DNA from 3 places in the Tessaracoccus luoxuelianae genome. Region 2 is predicted to be linked to each of the others. Evidence: predicted binding sites of a transcription regulator. Region 2 holds the regulator's gene; each other region holds the start of a gene.

Region 1 (6,791 bases), 700 kb from region 2:
CCACCTTCACGCCCGCGACGAGGATCTCGGCCTGGTTGCGCTGCTGCAGCAGGGTGCGCGAGCTGGTGGCGCCGAGCGCCCGCAGCAGCGGCAGGTAGCGCTCCATGATGTGGTGGCTGACGTCCAGGCCGAGGATCTCCAGCTCCGCCTTCAGCCGCTGCTCGTCGTCCATCTCCGGCAGGCCGGTGACGGGCACGTCCGCCGTCGGCTCCGTCTCGCCGACCCCGAAGTCCAGCGCGCCCTGCACCGCCTGCGGCGGGTGGCCCGCCCGCTGCCGCTGCGCCCAGGCGAGCTCCCCGGGGTCCGTCCCCGCGACACTCCTGCGCCGCCCCTTCGCCCGCGACACCACCCGCTCGTCTGCCCGCCGCTGCCGGTGCAGGTCCGCCAGCGCCAGCAGCAGATCCCGGCGGGTGATCTGGCCGCGCCGCTGCACCGGGGCGTGGCGGCCGATGCGGTAGAGGGCGTCGAAGGCGCCGGCCAGGATGAGCCGTTCGACGACGGGCTCGGCCACCCGGGCCCGCCCCCAGAAGTCCGTGAGGGAGGCGTAGGGCTGCCCGGCGACGATGCGCTCCATCTCCGCCTCGGCGATGCCCTTGACGTCTGCCAGCGAGAGCCGGATGCCCCAGCCGTCGACCTGCGGCAGCCCGTCCGTGGTGGGGGGGGCGCCGATGGCGAGGTGCTCCGGCAGCGCCATCGGCTCCTCCGCGGCCTCGCCGTCGGCCAGCGCCTCGGCGCGGTACTGGGCGGTGCTGCGGTTGACGTCCAGGCCCAGCACCGCGATGTTCATGCGGCGGGCCTCCTCCAGCAGCAGCCGCTTGGGGTACATGCCCGGATCATGCGTGAGGATGCCGGCGAGGAAGTGCGCCGGGTAGTAGCGCTTCAGCCACGCCGACTGGTAGGTGGGCAGCGCGAACGCGGCGGCGTGCGCCTTGCAGAACCCGAAGGAGGCGAACGAGACGAGGATCTCCCAGATCTGTTCGACGATGTGCTCGTCGTAGCCGCGGGCGCGGGCCTTGGGCCAGAACCACTCCTTGACCTGCGCCTGGCCCTCCTTGTCTCCGAGCGCCCGGCGCACCTCGTCGCCCTGGGCCAGGGTGCAGCCGGTGGCCACCGAGATGATCTGGATGATCTGCTCGTGGAACACCACCACGCCCTGGGTCTGCTCGAGGGCCGGGATGAGGCTGGGGTGCAGGTATTCGGGCTGCGCCCAGCCCTGCCGCGCCTCCAGGAACGGGGTGATCATGTCCGACTTCACCGGGCCGGGACGGAAGAGGGAGATGTCGACGATGAGGTCGTGGAAGGTCTCGGGGCCGAACTTGCCCACCAGCTCCCGCTGGCCGGGCGACTCGATCTGGAAGCAGCCGAGCGTGGCGCGGTGGGCGATCATGTCGTAGACGGCCGGGTCGTCGAAGGGGTCCAGATCGTCGATGAGCGGCGGCGGGCCGGCGGGCGAGGTGCGCGCGATCTCCGTCAGCGCGTGCGACATGGCCGACTGCATCCGGATGCCGAGGACATCCAGCTTGAGCAGGCCCAGGTCCTCCACGTCGTCCTTGTCGAACTGGCTCATCGGGTAGCCGCCGAAGCTGGCCTCCAGCGGGGTGCGCTGCCCGAGCGACGAGTCGCTGAGGATCACGCCGCAGGGGTGCAGGGCGATGTGCCGGGGCAGCCCGTCGAGCGATTCGACCAGCGAGAACAGCACGTCCAGCCGTTCCTCCCCCAGGCCTGCGGCGCGCAGCTCGGGCAGGTCCCGCAGTGCGGCCCGGGCATCCCGGGCGCGGATGTGCGGGAACGCCTTGGCCATGGCGTCCACCTCCACCGGCGGCAGGCTGAGCGCGGCGCCCACATCCCGGACGGCGTGGCGCACCCGGTAGGTCTCGATCATGGCCACGCAGGCCACCCGCTGGCCGCCGAACGTGGCCAGGATCTTGTCGTAGACCTCGGTGCGGCGGGCCGATTCCACGTCCAGGTCGATGTCCGGCAGCGCCACCCGCAGCGGGGAGAGGAACCGCTCCATGATCAGGCCGTGCCGGATGGGGTCCACCCCGGAGATCCCGAGCGCGTAGTTGACCAGGCTGCCGGCGCCCGAGCCGCGGGCCGCGCAGCGGATGCCGAGCTCCCGGATGAGGCCCACCACGTCTGCCACCGTGAGGAAGTAGGACTCGAACCCGAGCCTGCCGATCACGGACAGCTCGTCGTCGAGACGTCCGGTCACCTCGGGGGTGAGGGTGGCGTAGCGCTGCGCCAGGCCCGCCTCGCAGCGCGCGCGCAGCACCCCGGGCGCCTCGACCAGCGTGGTGCCGAGGGTCTCGAACTCGGGCAGCCGGATCTCCCCCAGCCCGACGTCGCCGACGGGGTCCAGCCGGCAGCGCTCGGCCAGGTGCCGGGTGGCGCGCAGCAGCGCCGTCCCGTCCGGCTCCCCCGCCAGGCGGGCCGCCTCCTCCGCCGCGGCCGCCATCGCCTCCCCAGGCTTCAGGTAGCCCTCCGCGTTGCGCCTGTCGATGGTGCGCACGTCCAGCGGGGCCAGCCGGCGGGCGGCGTCCAGCACGTCCGCGGTGGCGGCCTGCTCCCGCCGCGCCATCCGCGCCGCGTTGGTGAGCACGACGGGGACCGCGAGCCGGCGCGCCAGCCGGATCATGCCGGCCGCCTGGTGCGCCGACGCGGCCCCGCGACCGCCCGTCTGATGGTTGGTGGCGGCCAGGACCAGCCCGTGCCCCAACTCGGAGCGCCACCGCGTGGCGGCCTCCTCCGCGAGGTCCGGGCGGTCGGCGGCCAGCGCCTCGCCCACCTCCGAGTCCGCCCCGAGCAGCACCACCGCGTCGCGCCCCGCGCAGTGCCGCGCGATCATCTCCAGGGTGACCGCCGGGTCCCCGCGCTCGCCGGTGAGCTGGGCGGCGGTGATGAGCTCGCACAGCGTGCCCCACCCGGCCCGGGAAGTGGCCAGCACCACGAGCCGCGGGAGCCGCTCGTCGCGCAGTTGCCCGCCGCGGGCCGCCGTGGGACGCCTGTTGGGGCGCCAGCCGTCCGGCCGGACCGCCAGGTCCACCCCGACGATGGGCGAGATCCCCGCCTTGAGGCAGGCCTTCGCGAACCGGACGGCGCCGTAGAGGCCGCCGCGGTCCGTGAGGGCGAGCGCGTCCATGCCGTGGCGCACCGCCTCGGCCACCAGCTCGCCGGGGTGGGAGGCGCCGTACTGGAAGGAGTAGCCCGAGGCCACACGCAGGTGCACGAAGCTGTCCATCACGACGCCTTCGCGGCCGCCTGCTGCCGGCCCGCCTGCTGACGACCCACCTGCTCCCGGCCTGCCTGTTGATGGCCTGCCTGTTGATGGTCTGCCTGTTGATGGCCTGCCTGCTGCCGTCCCGCCTGCTCCCGGCGGCGCAGCCAGCGCGCCGTCTCGGCGAGGTACTGCTGCGAGTCGCGGACCAGGTCCGCGGCATCGCGCTCGGTGACCAGCGCCCTGGCGCCCGCCTGTACGGCACGCGCCTTGGGCGCCACCGCGGCGAAGAACCCGGCCCACTCCCCGAACTCCGGCGCAACCCGGTAGAGCAGCGACCACACGTCCTGGCGTGGCCGCGTGCCCACGGGGGCTGCCGAGATGGCGGCGATGGCCACCTGCTCCGCCGAACGGTAGGCGGCCAGGTAGCGCTCCGTCGGCAGGTCCGCGTGTTCGGCCTCGGCGGCGAGACGCCGGGCCTGGCTGAAATCGATCATCAGTCGAGCACCGCCTGCAGCACCCAGTTGTCGGCATCGACGGTGCGCGCCAGCTCGTAGACGCCCCGATGGCTCCCGTTTCCGGCCTCCACCCGCCACACCTCCCGCTCGCTGAGCAGGTCGCCGCGGGCTGGCGGGACTTCGGCTCTGGGGGGCTCCTCCCCGTCCCGGGCGGGGGCGGGGGCGGGGGCGACCTCCTCCCCGCGGGCGGCACGCACCTGCCGGCCCGACCACCACGGGGTGGCCTGGCTCCAGCGGCCCTGGACCTCCTTGACCAGCAGCAGCCGGTCACGCCAGATGAACTGCCGCGGCTCGTCGCGGAACAGCACGTGGATGGGTTCCTGATATGTGCGCATGGGTGCCTCCCGGGGATCGTCTGATGGACTGTGCGATTCGACCCGGGAGCCCCGGCCCGACGCAGGGGTCGAGGCTGCGCCGGGCCGGAGCGGCCCATACCGCGGCGCCGTGCCCAACCAGAGCTTCCCCGAACTAATCGAACAGGCGTGCGGTAGTTCCTACTATATGCCCCCCCTCCGACAGAACGTCAAGCCCTATCCTGGGCCGCATGCTCACGATCCGAGGCGGCACGCTGGCCGGCATGGCCTGCGCCGCGCGGCTGGCAAAACTGGGCCATCCGGTGCGCCTGGACCTGGCCGGCGGACCGCTCGGGGGGCGCTGGGCGGCGGAGCGCGGGCAGCTGCCCCCCGCCGTCACCCTGCCCGCCACCTGGCGCGACCTGTTCAAGAAATCCGGCCGCCCGCTCGAGGCCGAGCTGGCACGGGCCGGCCTGGCGATGGTGGAGGCGCCACCCGCCGTGCACCGCTTCGACGACGGCGCCGAACTGGCGCTGCCCACCGAGCGCGGGCGGCAGTTCGCGGTGCTGAGCGGGCGGTACGGGCAACCCGTCGCGGAGCGGTGGCGCGACCTCCTCGACTCCCTCGACGCGGCCTGGCTGGCCGCGCGGCGGTTCGGTGTGGAGCGGCCGGACGCGCCCCGGACCGCGGAGGACCGGCGGGCGCTGCTGCTGGACCGCCCGCTCGCCGATGTCGCGGACCGGGCGGGGCATCCGCACCTGGCGCGGATCGTGCTGGACCTGGCGCCGGTGGCCGGCACGCGGTCGCGGCGGGCGCCCGGGCTGCTGGCCACCCGGCTGGTGGTGGAGCGCACGTTCGGGCGGTGGCAGGTGGTCGACGACGCCGGTCGCGCGCAGCCGGGCGGGTGCCTGATCAAGCTGCTCGAGGGCCGCCTGGCCACGCGCCGGGTGGAGATCGTCGACGGGGTGGCCGGTGACGGGGTGGCCGTGGACCGCGTGGTCGGTGAGCCCGCCGTCGACTGCCTCCCCCGTCGGCCCCGGTGGGGGCGGGCAGCGCTGGCCCCCGCCGTCGGGCAGGCGGAGGTGGATGTCGCGGGCAAGGGGGCGGATGTCGCGGGCGAGGGGGCGGCCGAGACGGTGGACCACACCGGGCAGGCGCCGGTGCTGCGCTGGCGGATTCCCGGGCGCGAGCTGACGTGGGACTTCGGCCGAGCCTTGCCTGATGTCGAGTGGGGGGTGGAGCCGCGGTCGGCACGGGCGGTGCTGCGGCGGGCGCCGGTGGCATCGGGGAGGCCGGCCGCGTCGTCGTGCTCACCCGCCGGCCCGGAGCCCTGGGCGGAGCTGGCCAGCGCCGCGCTGGCCGTCTACGAGGTGCATGAGCGCCTCACCGGCGAGGACGCGCGCCCGACGAACAGGGCGCGGCGGTAGCTCAGCCCGCGCGTCGACCGATCCGGCGGTCGTCGTTGACGTAGGCGTAGTAGATGCCGATCAGCACGCCGCCGCCGATGAAGTTGCCCAGCAGGGCTATCGCCACGTTGCCCATGGCGGGAAGCACGTCGATCCCCTGGGTGAAGCCCACGATGGTGAACAGGACGGTGTTGGCCACCGAGTGCTCGAGCCCCAGGAACGCGAAGATGAACACCGACATCACCATGGTCAGCGCCATGGTGATGGAGTCCTTGAGGAAACCGTTGTAGACCAGCAGCATCGCCACGTTGATCATGAGGTTGCAGAGGATGGCGCGGACGAACAGGTCGCCCATCCCCGACGCGGTGGTCATGTAGCCCAGCTTGACCTCCACCGCTCCCAGCATCTTCTCCCCGACGTGCCCGGCGGTCAGCGTGGAGAACCGCGCCATGGTGGCCAGCAGCAACCCGCCGATCGCGTTGCCCAGGAAGCACAGCACCAGCAGCATGAGCCCGCGCAGCTGCCCCAGGCGTCGGTGGTAGACGGCGATGGAGGTGACCATCATGTTGGAGGTGAGGAGTTCGGACTTGGTGTAGTAGATGAACACCAGCGCCCAGCCGAACACGAAGGCGCCGACGGCCTTGCCGAGCCCGTAGCCGCCCTCGCCGAGGGACTCGATGGAGTCGAAGACGGACAGCACCGTGAAGTAGGCCAGGTAGAACAGGCCGATGAGGATGCCCGCCATGGCGGCCCGCTGGAGGTACTGCAGCGTGATCCGGCTGGACATTTCCGCCTTGGTGTCGGCGGCCTCCAACACGGCGTCGATGAAGAAGAGGCCGGGGAACAGGCGTTGGCGAGAAGGGTCCACGCGACAAGTTTGACATGACTAACTTCTGGGGAGTAGAGCAGCCCCGACATTGGTCTTGGGCGCATTTGCGTGCACAATTCCGGGACCTACTGGGCTGGGCGGGCGGGGAGGCGCCGGCGTTACTTCTTGCCGCCTGCGCTACTTCTTGCCGCCTGCCCTCCTGCGCTCGGGACCGGACGGCGCCTGCGCTACTTCTCACCGCCTGCCCTCTAGCGCTGGCGGCGAGACGCAAGGCAGGCGTGTAGGAGGCGCCAGCGCTAGATCGCAGGCGTCTGGACCTACCGCAGGCGTCTGGACCTATCGCTGGCGTCGAGCGGGATCGCTGGCGTCTGGACCTACCGCAGGCGTCTGGACCTACCGCTGGCGTCGAGCGGGATCGCCTGTCGTCGGCATGCACGGTGGGCACCCGGGGAGCGCCCAGCGTCGGCACACCTCCCACACCACGAACGCCGGTGAACCCCGGCCCATGAACCGAGTAGGCTTGACTGTCTG
Region 2 (6,791 bases):
AGGGGTTGGCCGACCTTGCAGTTGTCGCGGTAGACCGCCAGCGCCTTGAGGCCCAGCTTCCAGCCCTGCAGGTAGACGTCCTCGATCTCCTCGACCGTGGCCGTCTCCGGCAGGTTGACGGTCTTGGAGATCGCGCCGGAGAGGAACGGCTGGACGGCCGCCATCATCCGGACGTGGCCCATCGGCTTGATGGAGCGTGCGCCCATGGCGGTGTCGAAGACCTCGTAGTGCTCGGCAGCCAGACCGGGGGCGCCGATGACGTGGCCGTTGGAGCCGATGAACTCGACGATGCCGTCGATCTCCTCGGTGCTGTAGCCGAGGCGCTTGAGGGCGCGCGGGATGGTCTGGTTGACGATCTGCATGGAGCCGCCACCGACGAGCTTCTTGAACTTGACCAGGGAGAAGTCCGGCTCGACGCCGGTGGTGTCGCAGTCCATCATGAAGCCGATGGTCCCGGTGGGGGCCAGCACCGAGGCCTGCGCGTTGCGGAAGCCGTTCTTGGCACCGAGGGTGACCACCCGGTCCCATTCGCGTGCGGCGACGGAGTACAGGTGCCTGTCGTCGATGAGCACCCGCAGGTCGTCGTTGGCGGCCTGGTGCTTGCGCATCACGCGCTGGTGCGCCTCGGCGTTGACGGCGTACCCGTTGTAGGGGCCGACGATGGCGGCGAGCTCAGCCGAGCGTCGGTAGGAGGCCCCCGTCATGACAGACGTGATGGCCGCCGCGGTGGAGCGCCCGCCGTCGGTGTCGTATCCCTTGCCCATGGCCATCAGCAGCGCCCCGAGGTTGGCGTAGCCGATGCCCAGCTGGCGGAAGTTGCGGGTGGTCTCCCCGATGGATTCGGTGGGGAAGTCCGCGAAACAGATGGAGATGTCCATCGCCGTGATGATGAGCTCGACGGCCTTGACGAACAGCTCCGCGTCGAACGTGCCATCCGGCTTGAGGAACTTCAGCAGGTTCAGCGAGGCGAGGTTGCACGACGAGTTGTCCAGGCTCATGTACTCCGAGCACGGGTTGGACGCCGTGATGGGGCCGGTGACCGGGTTGGTGTGCCAGTCGTTGATGTGATCGTGGTACTGGATGCCGGGGTCGGCGCACTCCCACGCAGCGGTGGAGATCTTGCGGAAGAGTTCCTTGGCGTCCACCTCTTCGAGGACGGAGCCGTCGGTACGCGAACGCAGCCCGAAGGGGCCACCCTCAACCACTGCCGTCATGAACTCGTCGGTGACCCGCACCGAGTTGTTGGCGTTCTGGTACTGCACGGAGGTGATGTCCTTGCCACCCAGATCCATGTCGAACCCGGCGTCGCGCAGGGCACGGATCTTGTCCTCCTCGCGCGCCTTCGTCTCGACGAACTCGACGATGTCCGGGTGGTCCACGTCCAGGACCACCATCTTGGCGGCGCGCCGGGTGGCACCCCCGGACTTGATGGTGCCCGCCGAGGCGTCCGCGCCGCGCATGAACGACACCGGGCCGGAGGCTGTGCCTCCGGAGCTCAGCAGCTCCTTCGAGGAGCGGATGCGCGACAGGTTGAGCCCGGCGCCGGAGCCGCCCTTGAAGATGAAGCCCTCCTCCTTGTACCAGTTGAGGATGGAGTCCATCGAGTCATCGACGCTGAGGATGAAGCACGCGCTGACCTGCTGCGGCGAGGGGGTGCCGACGTTGAACCAGACGGGTGAGTTGAAGGAGAAGTACTGGTTGAGCAGCATCCAGGTGAGCTCGTGGCCGAAGATCTCGGCGTCCTCCTCCGTGGCGAAGTAGCCGAAGTCCTGACCCGCCTTGGCGTAGGACGTGACCACCCTGTCGATCAGCGTGCGCAGGCTCTCCTCACGCTGAGGGGTGCCCAGCGCGCCACGGAAGTACTTGGTGGTGACGATGGTGGAGGCGTTGACGCTCCAGGAGGACGGGAACTCCACCGCGCGCTGCTCGAAGACGTTCTCCCCGGTCCGCCAGTTGGTCTGCACCACGTCACGGCGGTCCCACTCGACCTCGTCGTAGGGATGCACCCCCTTCTTGGTGAAGACCCGCTCGATGGTGAGTCCCTTGCGCGGCGCTGCGTCCTTGGTACGCGTGGCGCGTGCGGCTGTCGCGGTCATAGTCATTCCCCTCGGTTTCCTGATGTGTAGCGCTGGAAGATGTGTGTTAGCTGATGAGTGGCTGCTGTGCCGAGACGGGCCCGACGACCGCGGCGGCGCGGCTCAGATCCTTCTCGGCCGCGCTCAGGCGCAGCAGATCGATCTCGCGTTGGAAATCGTCCACGGAGTCATAGTTCTTGTAGACGCTGGCGAACCGGAGGTAGGCGACGGAGTCCAGCTCCTCGAGCGGGCCGAGGATGGCCACGCCGATCTGCTCGGCCGGGATCTCGGCCTGGCCGGACGCACGCAGCGACTCCTCGACGCGTTGGGCCAGAGCCGCCAGCTGCGCGGCCGTCACCGGCCTGCCTTTGCACGCCTTGGAAACCCCCATGATGACCTTGTCCCGGTTGAAGGACTCGACCACACCGGAGCGCTTGACGACGGTGAGCACCAACTGCTCGACTGTGGTGAACTTGCGCTCACAGACGGGGCAGACCCGCCTCCGTCGGATGGCTGACCCGTCCTCGGTTGCGCGCGAATCAGACACCTTGGTGTCTGTATTGCGGCAGAACGGGCAGTGCATGACCGGCGGGCCTTCCCTGGTGGACAGCGGAGGCCCTACCTTGCCATGCTGCAGCCGGAACCACAACTTATAGGGGAAAGACACCGCTGTAACTACTAGATGTAGGGACAGCCTAGATCGGGGTCCGCCGGAGGGCAAGGGCGAAACGCCGACGACTTCGCACCTATCGGGAGGCCGTCACATGCGCCCAGGCCGGATCCCCCGCGACGTAGTCCGTCGCCGGATCCACCTGGGCCATGCCCACGAACTGGGCGGCAGACAGGGTGAGCCCGACGGCGGCCAGGATACCGACGAACGCCACCTTCAACGCCAGCAATGGCGACGCCGTGGCCGGGCGGGCCACCTGGCACGAGGAGACAGTGCCCACGCGGCCAGGCGCGGCGGGCCTCGCCGGGCGGGCCAGGGGTCCCGCGAGCTCTGGCCGGCCGGCCGGGGACACGGTGACCACGCGACGCGCGCCGGCATGAACGACCTTGAAGCTGACTGCTTGTGCTGCGGTCATGACAACCTCTTTCCTGACCTAGAACGCCTGTTCGAAATAAACCTTAGCGCCTCCACCGCCGGAATGAAACACTCGTTCTATCCGGCGTGTCGCGGGAGCGATAGATGCAGTCCACACGAGCCCACTGACACTTTTTTCCGGGTCCCTTCGCGACACGCGTCGACATTTCGAACACACGTTCTCGCGAGCGGTAGGCTGCCGGCATGGCTGAAGAGACGAAGCGCCCACGACGAGGCCGCCCCACCAACGCATCCATCGAGGCCGAGCTCGGCAACATCGCCTCCTTCCCGGACGGGCCGGAGGATGTCCACGGGCTGACGAAGCGCCAGGTGGCCATCCTGCAGGTCGTCAAGCAGTCCATCGAAGAGCTGGGCTATCCGCCGAGCATCCGCGAGGTGGCCGCCCGCGCAGGGCTGGCCTCCACGTCGAGCGTGACCTACCAGCTCCGTGTGCTGGAGGAGAAGGGCTTCCTCCGCCGGGATCCCAACCGTCCCCGCGCCGTCGTGGTCACGATGCCCGGCGAGCAGCATCAGCTGGACCCGGCGCAGTCCTACGACGACGTCCCGAAGTCCGTCGCGGTTCCCCTCATCGGCCGCATCGCCGCCGGCGGGCCCATCCTGGCCCAGCAACAGGTGGAGGACGTGTTCGCTCTCCCCCGGCAGCTGGTCGGCGAAGGCCAGGTGTTCCTCCTGGAGGTGCGCGGGGAGTCCATGATCGACGCCGCCATCTGCGACGGCGACTGGGTGGTGGTGCGGCAGCAGTCGGACGCCAACAACGGAGACATCGTCGCGGCCCTGCTGGACGACGAGGCCACCGTCAAGACCTTCAAGCGCAAGGACGGCCAGGTGTGGCTGCTGCCGCACAACCCGGACTACTCCCCCATCGACGGCACCCACGCCCTCATCATGGGCAAGGTGGTCGCGGTGATGCGCAAGCTCTGAGGGCCTGCTTCAGCGGCTACTCCGAGCCGCGGAGGCGCCGCAGCGCGCGGACAGCGATGTCGCCGTCGGTGGTCATCCAGAACCCAGGCAGCGAGGACTTGAGGTACTCGCCGTAGCGCTTCGTGACGAGGCGCGGATCGAGTACGGCCACCACGCCCCGGTCCTCCAGGCGGCGGATGAGCCGGCCGGACCCCTGCGCGAGCAGCAGCGCCGCGTGAGTGGCTGCCACCCTCATGAATCCGTTGCCCCCGGCATCGTCGACGGCCTTCTTCCGTGCCTGCATCAGCGGATCGTCTGGGCGCGGGAACGGGATCTTGTCGATGATGACCAGCTGGCAGGTCTCCCCCGGCACATCCACGCCCTGCCAGAGCGACATGGTGCCGAACAGGGAGGTCTTCGGGTCCTCGATGAAGGTGCGGGTCAGCTCGGAGAGCTGCGCATCCCCCTGACACAGCAGCGGCAGGTCCGGAAGCTCCCGGCGGCAGTACTCCGCGGCCTGCTCGGCTGCGCGGCGCGAGGAGAACAGCCCCAAGGTGCGCCCCTCGGCCGCCCACATCAGCTGCGCGATCTCGGCGAGCGTCTCGGGGCTCATCCCGTCTCTGCCCGGCGGGGGAAGCCGCTTGGCCACGTAGAGGATCCCCTGGCGGGCGTAGTCGAACGGCGACCCGACGTCCACCCCGCGCCACGCGAAGTTGTCTGCGGGCTCGGCGTCGCCGGTGAGCCTGTCGTTGTAGTTGAGCCCGACGGAGCTGGCCGCCGCCTCGAAGGAGCCCCCGAGCTCGAGGGTGGCTGAGGTGAGCACGGCCGTGGTCTCCCCGAAAACCTGGCTCCGCAGCAGCCCCGCGACATTCAACGGCGCCACGTAGGCGGCGCGGCCCAGGATGTCGGATTCGGTCACCCAGACGACGTCTTCCTCGCTGACCTTGGCGATCCGCTCCGCCACGTCGAAGATCTCCTTCACGGCAGACGATGCCTGGGTGCGTTCGGCGTCGTCGGTGACCTTCCCGAGCGCACTGACCACCTTGCGGGTGACGTCGCGCAGCTGCGCGGCGGCGAACGGCAGCGGCGCGGAGGCCGATAGGATGCGCGTCAGATCGGATTCGGCCAGGGCCTCGCGCAGCACGTCCGCCTGGTCCAGGAAGTCCACCCCGAGGTCGTCGTCGAGCCACGGGAGGGCGCGGCGGGCGGTGCGCTCCACGACGCCAGGGGTCAGTTCGTCTGTGGCGGCGGTGGTGATCCGGCTGACCAGCTCGTGGGCCTCGTCGATGATCACCGCGGAGTGTTCCGGCAGCGCGGTGCCCCCGTGCATCGCGTTGATGGCCAGCAGCGCGTGGTTGGTGACCACCAACTGGGCGCTGCGGGCCTCCTCGCGGGAGGCCTCCACGAAGCACTCCGAGCCGAAGGGGCACAGAGCCACCCCTAGGCACTCGCGAGTGGGGATCGAGATCTGCGCCCAGCCCTTGGCGGTGTGCGACGGCGCGTCGTCACGATCCGCCAGGCCCTTCCGCTCGGCCTCCTCCTCCACCCATTCCCTCAGCGCCAGCACCTCGGCGCCAAGCCTGGAGACGTCGTCGGCCTTGCCCGCAGCCTCGGCCAGTGCGGAGCTGCCCAGCAGCGAGTCCTGTTCGGCCGAGCCGCCTGCCCGCGCCCGGTACAGGCAGGCGTAGTTGGTGCGCCCCTTGAGGATGGCGGCCTTGGGCCGGGTTCCCGTCACCTCCTCGACGGCGTCGAGAGCGGTGGGGATGTCCTTGCTGGCCAGCTGCGCCTGGAGCGCGAGGGTGGCGGTGGCGACGATGATGCGCTCGTCGGTGTCCACGCAGCGGGCGAGCGCCGGAGCGAGGTAGCCGAGCGACTTTCCGGTGCCCGTGCCCGCCTGCACCAGCAGGTGGACCCCGCCCTCCAGCGTGTCTGCCACCGCGTCCGCCATCGCCTGCTGGCCCGGGCGGGCCTCGCCGTGGATCTCCCCGACGGCCGCGGCCAGGATGAGGCCGTGATCAGTCACGGACGAAGGCCACCAGCTCGTCGGCCAGGTCCGGGCGGACGCGTGCCGTGATGAGGGTGCCCTCAGCGGTGTGCTCCAGGGAGTCGATCACGGCGGTCTTGTGGACCTTGTCCACCAGGTCTCCCCGCTCATAGGGCACCATCACCGTGAGCTGCACCTCGGGACGCGGCAGCCGTGCGTCCAGCTCCGCGCGCAGCGGCTCAACGCCCAGGCCCGTGCGGGCGGAGACCACCACCGCGTCCGGATGGTTGGCCCGCAGAGCCATGATTGCGGCCTCGTCTGCCGCGTCGGCCTTGTTCAGTACCAGGAGCTCGGGCACCTGGGAGGCGCCGATCTCGTTGAGCACGGTGCGGACCGCGGCGATCTGCCCCTCCGGGTCAGGGTCTGAGGCATCCACGACATGCAGCAGCAGGTCCGCCTGAGCGGACTCCTCCAGCGTGGAGCGGAAGGCCTCGACGAGGTCGTGGGGCAGATGCCTGACGAACCCCACGGTGTCCGTCAGCGTGAAGACGCGGCCGTCGTCCGTCTCGGTGCGCCGCGTGGTGGGATCCAGCGTGGCGAACAGCGCGTCTTCGACCAGGACCCCCGCCCCGGTCAGCCTGTTGAGCAGCGAGGACTTGCCCGCATTGGTGTAGCCGACGATGGCCACCGACGGCACCTGATGGCGCCGCCTCTCGGCGCGCTTTCC
Region 3 (6,791 bases), 290 kb from region 2:
GCGCCGGACTCATCATCGAATCGCGAGCGACATCAGGTAGCCACTCCTGTGCGCCCATCGCCTCGCGGACCCAGCACATTGCACCTTGTATCGACGCATGTCACTATTTATCTATGTCAATTTGTGAGCAGGTAGACCTACCTGATCCGCTCAGCCCGGAGCGCGCCTCCGAGCTCACCACCGCCCTCAAGGCACTGTCAGACCCCGCACGCCTGCGCATGGTGGCCATGATCGCCGCCGACCCGCGCGGCGAGGCCTGCGTCTGCGACTTCACCGGCTCAATCGACCTGGCCCAGCCCACCGTCTCCCACCACCTCAAGGTGCTGTTCGAGGCCGGGCTCCTCACCCGCCGCAAGGAGGGCACGTGGGTCTTCTACCGCGTGGTGCCCACCAAGCTGGATGAGGTCGCCCAGGCGCTGGGCTCCTTCAGCAAGGGGCCGGCGCCCGAGGTCCACGAATCCGCTCACCTCGAGCTGCCCTCGGCAGGAACCGTCGAGCATGTCCTGGCCCGCGGCGTCGACGAGCTCACCTACCGCTTCACCGGCACCTTCGCCCGCGAGACCGTGGACCGCTACGTCCACGAGTCCTTCCAGACGCTGTACCGCACGGCACGGATCAAGACCTTCGTGCCGGTGCTGGCCGTCCGCTTCGCCCAGGAGCGGCTGACTGCTCTGGCGCAGTCGCAGGGCCACATCGCCAAGACGGTCCCCGAGGTGCTGTTCGTCTGCACCCACAACGCGGGCCGCTCCCAGATGGCCGCCGCGCTCCTCACCGCGATGGCCCCCGGCCGGGTGCACGTGCGCTCCGCCGGCTCGCTGCCTGCCTCCGAGATCAACCCAGCCGTGATCGAGTCCCTCGCCGAGATCGGCCTCGAGCTTGGTCAGGCGTTCCCGAAGCCCCTCACCGACGACGTGGTGCGCGCCGCCGACGTCGTCGTCACCATGGGCTGCGGCGATTCGTGCCCCATCTACCCCGGGAAGCGCTACCTGGACTGGGAGCTCCCGGACCCGGCGGGCCAGTCACCCGACGACGTCCGCCCCATCCGCGACCAGATCTCCGCCAAGCTTCAAGGCCTGCTCGTCGAGCTCGGCATCCCCACCACCTGAAAGGCCCCTGACCCCATGACCGACAAGCCCAGTGTCCTCTTCGTCTGCATCCACAACGCCGGCCGCTCCCAGATGGCCGCCGGCTATCTGCGCCACCTCGGCCAGGGAAGGATCGACGTCCTCTCAGCCGGCTCGGCCCCCGCCGACAGCATCAACCCGGCCGCCGTCGAGGCGATGGCCGAGGAGGGGATCGACATCTCGGCCGAGAGCCCCAAGATCCTCACCACGGAGGCCGTGCAGGTCTCCGACGTGGTGGTCACCATGGGCTGCGGCGACACCTGCCCCTTCTACCCGGGCAAGCGCTATGAGGACTGGGTCCTGGAGGACCCTGCCGGGAAGGGCGTGGAGTCCGTGCGCCCCATCCGCGACGACATCCGCCGTCGCGTGGAGGAGCTGATCGCCGAGCTACTGCCGGCTGCGTGATCAGCGGGTGAGGGCCCGCCGGGTGCGCGCCTCAAGGGAGGTGCGACGGTTGGCGATGGTGTTGATGGTCACCACGAACACCACCAGCCCGAGCACCGCCCCACCGATGGCGATCAGTCGGTCGGTGCGCCAGCCGCCCTCATCGTCGCGAACCTGGGCGGCCACAGCGTCGAACTCGGCCTTGGCGAACTGCTTGGCCTGGTCCACCCCAGCCCGGGCGATGTTCTGCGGCTTGACGGACTCCACCGCATCCGACGTGGCCTGAGCGAGCTTCGCGCGCGCCGCGGCCAGGTCTGCGCGGATCTCATCGACGGATCGTGAGCCATTAGACATGCGGTTCTCCTCAACTGACTGCCCCCAGCCTATTCAACGAAACCAGCCCGTGGTTGGGGGCCCTAGAATGTGGCGCATGACCGCACGCCTGACCACCGGCTCCGCCGCCCCCGCCTTCACCCTCCCTGATCAGGACGGCGCGAGCGTCTCCCTGGCAGATCACGCCGGCGGCACTGTGATCCTCTACTTCTACCCCGCGGCGATGACGCCCGGATGCACCACGCAGGCCGTGGACTTCTCCGAGTCACTGGAGGAGTTCACCGAAGCCGGCTACACGGTGCTCGGCTGCTCGCCGGACCCGGTGGAACGCCTAGCCAAGTTCAAGCAGACCTCTGAAGTGGGCTTCACCCTCCTTGCGGATCCGGGCAAGGCGGTGCACAACCTGTACGGCGCCTACGGCCCTCGCAAGTTGTACGGCAAGGAGATCGAGGGCGTGCTCCGCTCCACCTTCGTCATCGACGTCGACGACGCCGGCGAGGGCATCGTGCGCGTGGCGCAGTACAACGTGAAGGCCACGGGCCACGTGGCCAAGCTGCGGCGCGAGCTGGGTGTCTGAGACCTCGTTCCGCACCATCGACGTCTCGCAGGGCGGTGGCGTCGACGTCGAACTCGAGATCAGGCGGTCGCGGTTCCTCACCCGGCTCCGCAGGGTGTCCACTGAAAACGCCGCCCGCGCCGTCGTCGAGGAACGGCGATCGGCACATTTTGACGCCCGCCACCACTGTTCCGCGTTCGTTCTGGGGGTGGATGGGCGCACCGCCCGCAGCTCTGACGACGGCGAGCCCGCCGGCACCGCCGGGCTGCCGATGCTGCAGGTGCTGCAGAAGAACGCGCTGACCGACGTTGTCGCGGTGGTGACCCGCTACTTCGGCGGCATCAAGCTGGGCGCCGGAGGACTTGTGCGGGCGTACTCCGACGCCGTCGCCGCGGCCGTGGAGGCGGTGGGCATCCGCGAGGTGCGGCTGAGCCGCCTGCTCAGGGTCGACGTGGACTACGCCGAGGCCGGCGCCTACGAGAACCAGCTACGGGGGCTGATCCTGCCGTCCGGCCTGACCGTGGTGGTCGACGGGGTGGAGTGGACCGACCGCGCACACATCACGGTCGCGGTGCAGGCCGGCGGCGAGTCCGACTTCGCGGCGGTGCTGGCAACGATCTCCGGGGGGAGCCTGACAGCGGCGCCAGCCGGCGAGCGCTGGATGGGATAGCTCGCGTATCAGGACGGCTGTTGCGCGCCTCTTCACGGGTGTGACCGCTGGCACGGCGGTCCCAGACGAGGGAGATGACCATGAGCTCCGAACCGATCCGCTATGAGCGCCTCGAACGCGCCGTCCAGGCCCGCGAGGCCCTCACATCACCGCCCGATGAGGGCGTGACCGAGACCCTGTTCCTCACCGGCCGCGAACCCATCCCGGAGGTGCGCCACGTCGAGGTGGTCGAGCCTGTGGTTGCGCTCAGCGACGACAAGACCTTCCGCGTGGACCTGACCATCCCTCGCAAGGCCATCGGCTTCCACTCGTTCGGACCCGGCGTGGACAGCACCAAACTCTCCTCTCGACGACGGTTGTTCACGGAGGAGGAGCACTCCGACGCGGTGGTCGGTTTCCTGCCTGACCACCTGGATCTCCGGGTGAAGCCGGAGAAGCTGGACCGAAGGCTGCGCCGTCGACTCAAGGGCCGCATCCCCAGCCTCGATGACCCGGACGCGAAGTGGGCCACTACCGTCTTCGGCACCGACAACCGCTACGACTTCAGCGACACCGGCTTCCCGTGGTGCACCGCCGGAAGGGTGGAGACGTCCAACGGCGGCTGGGCGTCGGGGGCGATGGTGGGCCCCCGCCACCTCCTGACCTGCAGCCACGCCATCGGCTGGATCGTCAACCCGGACCCGCACGTGGCCGGCTGGATCAAGTTCATGCCCAGCTTCTTCGACGGCAGCACCCCGTTCGGCACGGCATGGGGGATCCACATCTACTGGCAGGAGCAGGTGTTCGGGCCCACCATCGAGGGCACGGAGGAACGGCACGACTACGTGGTGGTTGTGCTCGACCGGCGGATGGGTGACCTGACCGGGTGGATGGGCTCGCGCACCTACTCGGACTCGTGGGACGGCGGCAACTACTGGAGCCACATCGGCTACCCGCAGGACATCGCCGGCGGCAGCCGCCCATGCTTCGTCGGGGACTTCAGCCTCGACGGGCACGACTCCCAGCCGGAGACGGCGCAGGCCATCATGCACCAGGCCGACGTGATCCCGGGCCAGTCCGGCGGGCCCATGTTCGGGTGGTGGGAGGGTGAGCCGTGGCCCCGAGTGGTGGCCGACCAGAGTTGGCAGAACGCCTCCACCAATGGTGCGAGCGGCGGCTCACACATGGTGGACCTCATCATCCGAGCCCGCAACGACTTCCCCTGAGCAGCTCCGCTTAAGGAGCGGCGTGGCAGGTCGACTCCCGCTCCCTGAGGAGGGCCGCCCGCGGAAGCGGCGTGGCAGGTCGACTCCCGCTCCCTGAGGCGGGCCGCCCGCGAAGCGACGTGGCAGGTCGACTCCCGCTCCCTGAGGAGGGCCGCCCGCGGAGCGGCGAGGCCCGTCTCGAAGGGTCGTGACTACCACCTTCGTGCGAATCTCATGGCCGGGTGCGGTGAGCCGTGAGTCGATGTCCGGGCGGCCGTTGTCCAGAGTCCCGTTGTCGACTGCTGGTCTGGTTGGTGGCTGGGGTGTTGAGGCCGCCCGGGCATCGTCTCCCGTCTCCCCGCACTCGGTCTGGGGTGGCGTGCCTGGCCCGGGTGCGGGCCGGCAGGGCGGCGTCGGGGTTGGGTCTGCTTGGGCGGGATGCCAGCTGGGTGATCGTCGGGTTGGGCACCGCTGCGCAGTGCCGCCCTGCAGTCCCCCACCCTTACCTGTCAGGCGCGGGACCCTCCGTGCTCGAACTTGCCCGCGGAGGGCGCAACCTCCGTCGTGGCCAACCCGCCCCATTCCGACAGCTGGGTGAGCAGGGCCGAGCCGCGTAGCGGCGCAGCCCGCGTCGAAGCCAACCCGACCGTCGAGCAGGCCCCGACCAAGTGTTCACATCGGGAACCACGGATGCTCTCGAACCGACTCAACTGTCGGTTGACAAGGCATGTCACTTCCTGGCCTCGACCTACGCGGCATGCTCCCAGAGACAACCAGAAATTGCCTGAATTTCTTTCTGCAGGGGCGGGGTTCTGGGCCCGTTTCTGTCGGTGGCGGGTGACAGAATTGTTCACATGAGCGAGACGGTGGCAGATCTGGGGCAGCGATACATCGCCGCCCTGTGGGACGCCGCCGCATCCATCGGGGCAGACGAGATCGCGATGCAACGCCTGGCCGGGCTGATGGACTCCATCAGTGAGGCCGAAGCCCAACTGGCCGGGCTGCGTCTGCACCTGCTCCACGAGGCCAAGCTCTCGGCCGCGGACGCGGTGATCGACGGTGTGCGGCAGTCGGTGCGCACCACCCCCGCCCAAGCCACCGCGACACTGCGCCTCGCGCAGGATTTGGGGGACCGGTTCCCGCTGATCGGCGCCGCCCTCAACGAGGGCGTGGTCTCCGTGGCGCAAGCTGAGGCGATCGTCGCCGGGCTCAGGAAACTCCCGGCGCGCCTGACCCGCGCCCAGCTGATCGAATGCCAGGAACTGATCCTCGCGCATGTCGACACCCTCGGCCCACAGAGTTACGCACCCTGGCAGCGCGACTGGTGGAGGTGATCGACCCCCACGGGTCGGATGCCGACGACGCCACACGCCTCGCCCGGGAAGAGGCCGCCGCGCGGCGGGATAGGTTCCTGCACCTCGCGCCGGACTTCCACGGGTCGATGCGGATCACCGGACAACTCCCCGTCGCCGACGCCGCCCTCCTCACCGCGCAACTCGACGCCCTGATGCCCGCGGCCTCCACCTACGGCACCACCGGCGAGACCCCCAGCAGGGATGCCCGCCGCGCCGACGCCCTCGTACTCCTCACCCAGCACGCCGCCAGTGGCGGCACCCTGCCCTCGCATGGGGTGGACCGGCCCCAGGTCCACATCACCCTCAACTTCGACACCCTCAAATCCGGCTTGGGTGAGGTCAGCGTCCTCGGAGCGGGCGGGGTCGATGGTTTGTCGGCGGGGGAAGCCCGCCGGTTGGCCTGCGACGCGCGCCTGATCCCGATGGTGCTGGGCACCGCGTCGCGGCCGCTGGACGTGGGGCGGGCGCATCGCCTGTTCACCCCCGCCCTCCGCGCCGCGCTCGTGCAGCGGGACCGGGGGTGTGTGTTCCCCGGCTGTGCTGCTACCCCAGCGGGCTGTGAGGCGCATCACATCGTTCCGTGGTGGCAGGGCGGTGCAACGTGCCTGGCCAACATTACAAGGTGTTAAGCTGCCCTCCTCAACACCCGGCTCGTCGTGCGCGGATGTTGCGCTTGGCGATAACTTGGACTGCGTGACTTGGGACTCCTTCTTGCAGGCCGTGCTGGCGTTCGACTGGTCTGGGCTATTAAAGACCCTGGGCACGCTGGCCGCATCGGCATTTGCCGTGTTCAAGTTCGGCGCGCGTCAGAGTTCACTACGAGAACACATCAAGGGCGATCTTGAGCTAATCGATGAGTTGAATAAGAACTCTCTCCTTAGGGACCACACCGAAGCGTCTGCATGGTTGAGCGGGAAGATCCTACTGGACGTCGCCAAGCTTTCCGGGGCGCCGATAGGGGCTAAGAAGAAGCCCATCCCTTGGGGAACGGTTGTATTCGCCACCTTGGTTGTTGTCGTCTTCGGACTCTGGACATTGGACCTAAATCAGAACGGATTCAATTGGTGGTCTATCGCGACGGGTGCTGTGACTGGGTTGTTCCTGATCAGCATCCTTGGGATGACTACCAATCGCGCAATAAGTCCCGACCAGGACTTGCCACCCGGGGCCGTGCCACTACAGAGC

Evidence for each region. The regulator LexA, encoded in region 2, represses DNA repair genes until DNA is damaged. The targets are predictions, from matches to a motif close to TCGAACANNTGTTCGA.
Region 1: ACX1D1_RS07570 (DUF6504 family protein) is a predicted target of LexA. The motif match lies at 4,205-4,220, and genes of this name have one in related genera.
Region 3: ACX1D1_RS12395 (DUF222 domain-containing protein) is a predicted target of LexA. The motif match lies at 4,912-4,927, and genes of this name have one in related genera.

What each region holds. Positions count from the first base shown of each region.
Region 1 covers NZ_CM137013.1:1,702,610-1,709,400, reverse strand. Annotated here, with positions in the region: gene ACX1D1_RS07580 (DNA polymerase III subunit alpha) at 1-3,238, opposite strand, end outside; gene ACX1D1_RS07575 (SAV_6107 family HEPN domain-containing protein) at 3,238-3,711, opposite strand; gene ACX1D1_RS07570 (DUF6504 family protein) at 3,711-4,067, opposite strand; partial or broken gene ACX1D1_RS07565 (phytoene desaturase family protein) at 4,277-5,443, shown strand; gene ACX1D1_RS07560 (formate/nitrite transporter family protein) at 5,454-6,299, opposite strand.
Region 2 covers NZ_CM137013.1:2,405,174-2,411,964, forward strand. Annotated here, with positions in the region: gene ACX1D1_RS10880 (vitamin B12-dependent ribonucleotide reductase) at 1-2,102, opposite strand, end outside; gene nrdR (transcriptional regulator NrdR) at 2,143-2,658, opposite strand; gene ACX1D1_RS10890 (hypothetical protein) at 2,822-3,160, opposite strand; gene lexA (transcriptional repressor LexA) at 3,364-4,101, shown strand; gene ACX1D1_RS10900 (ATP-dependent DNA helicase) at 4,118-6,028, opposite strand; gene hflX (GTPase HflX) at 6,096-6,791, opposite strand, start outside.
Region 3 covers NZ_CM137013.1:2,699,001-2,705,791, forward strand. Annotated here, with positions in the region: gene ACX1D1_RS12365 (metalloregulator ArsR/SmtB family transcription factor) at 114-1,106, shown strand; gene ACX1D1_RS12370 (arsenate reductase ArsC) at 1,122-1,529, shown strand; gene ACX1D1_RS12375 (DUF3618 domain-containing protein) at 1,530-1,862, opposite strand; gene ACX1D1_RS12380 (peroxiredoxin) at 1,939-2,418, shown strand; gene ACX1D1_RS12385 (IMPACT family protein) at 2,411-3,067, shown strand; gene ACX1D1_RS12390 (trypsin-like serine peptidase) at 3,148-4,272, shown strand; gene ACX1D1_RS12395 (DUF222 domain-containing protein) at 5,106-5,585, shown strand; gene ACX1D1_RS12400 (HNH endonuclease signature motif containing protein) at 5,582-6,235, shown strand; gene ACX1D1_RS12405 (hypothetical protein) at 6,300-6,791, shown strand, end outside.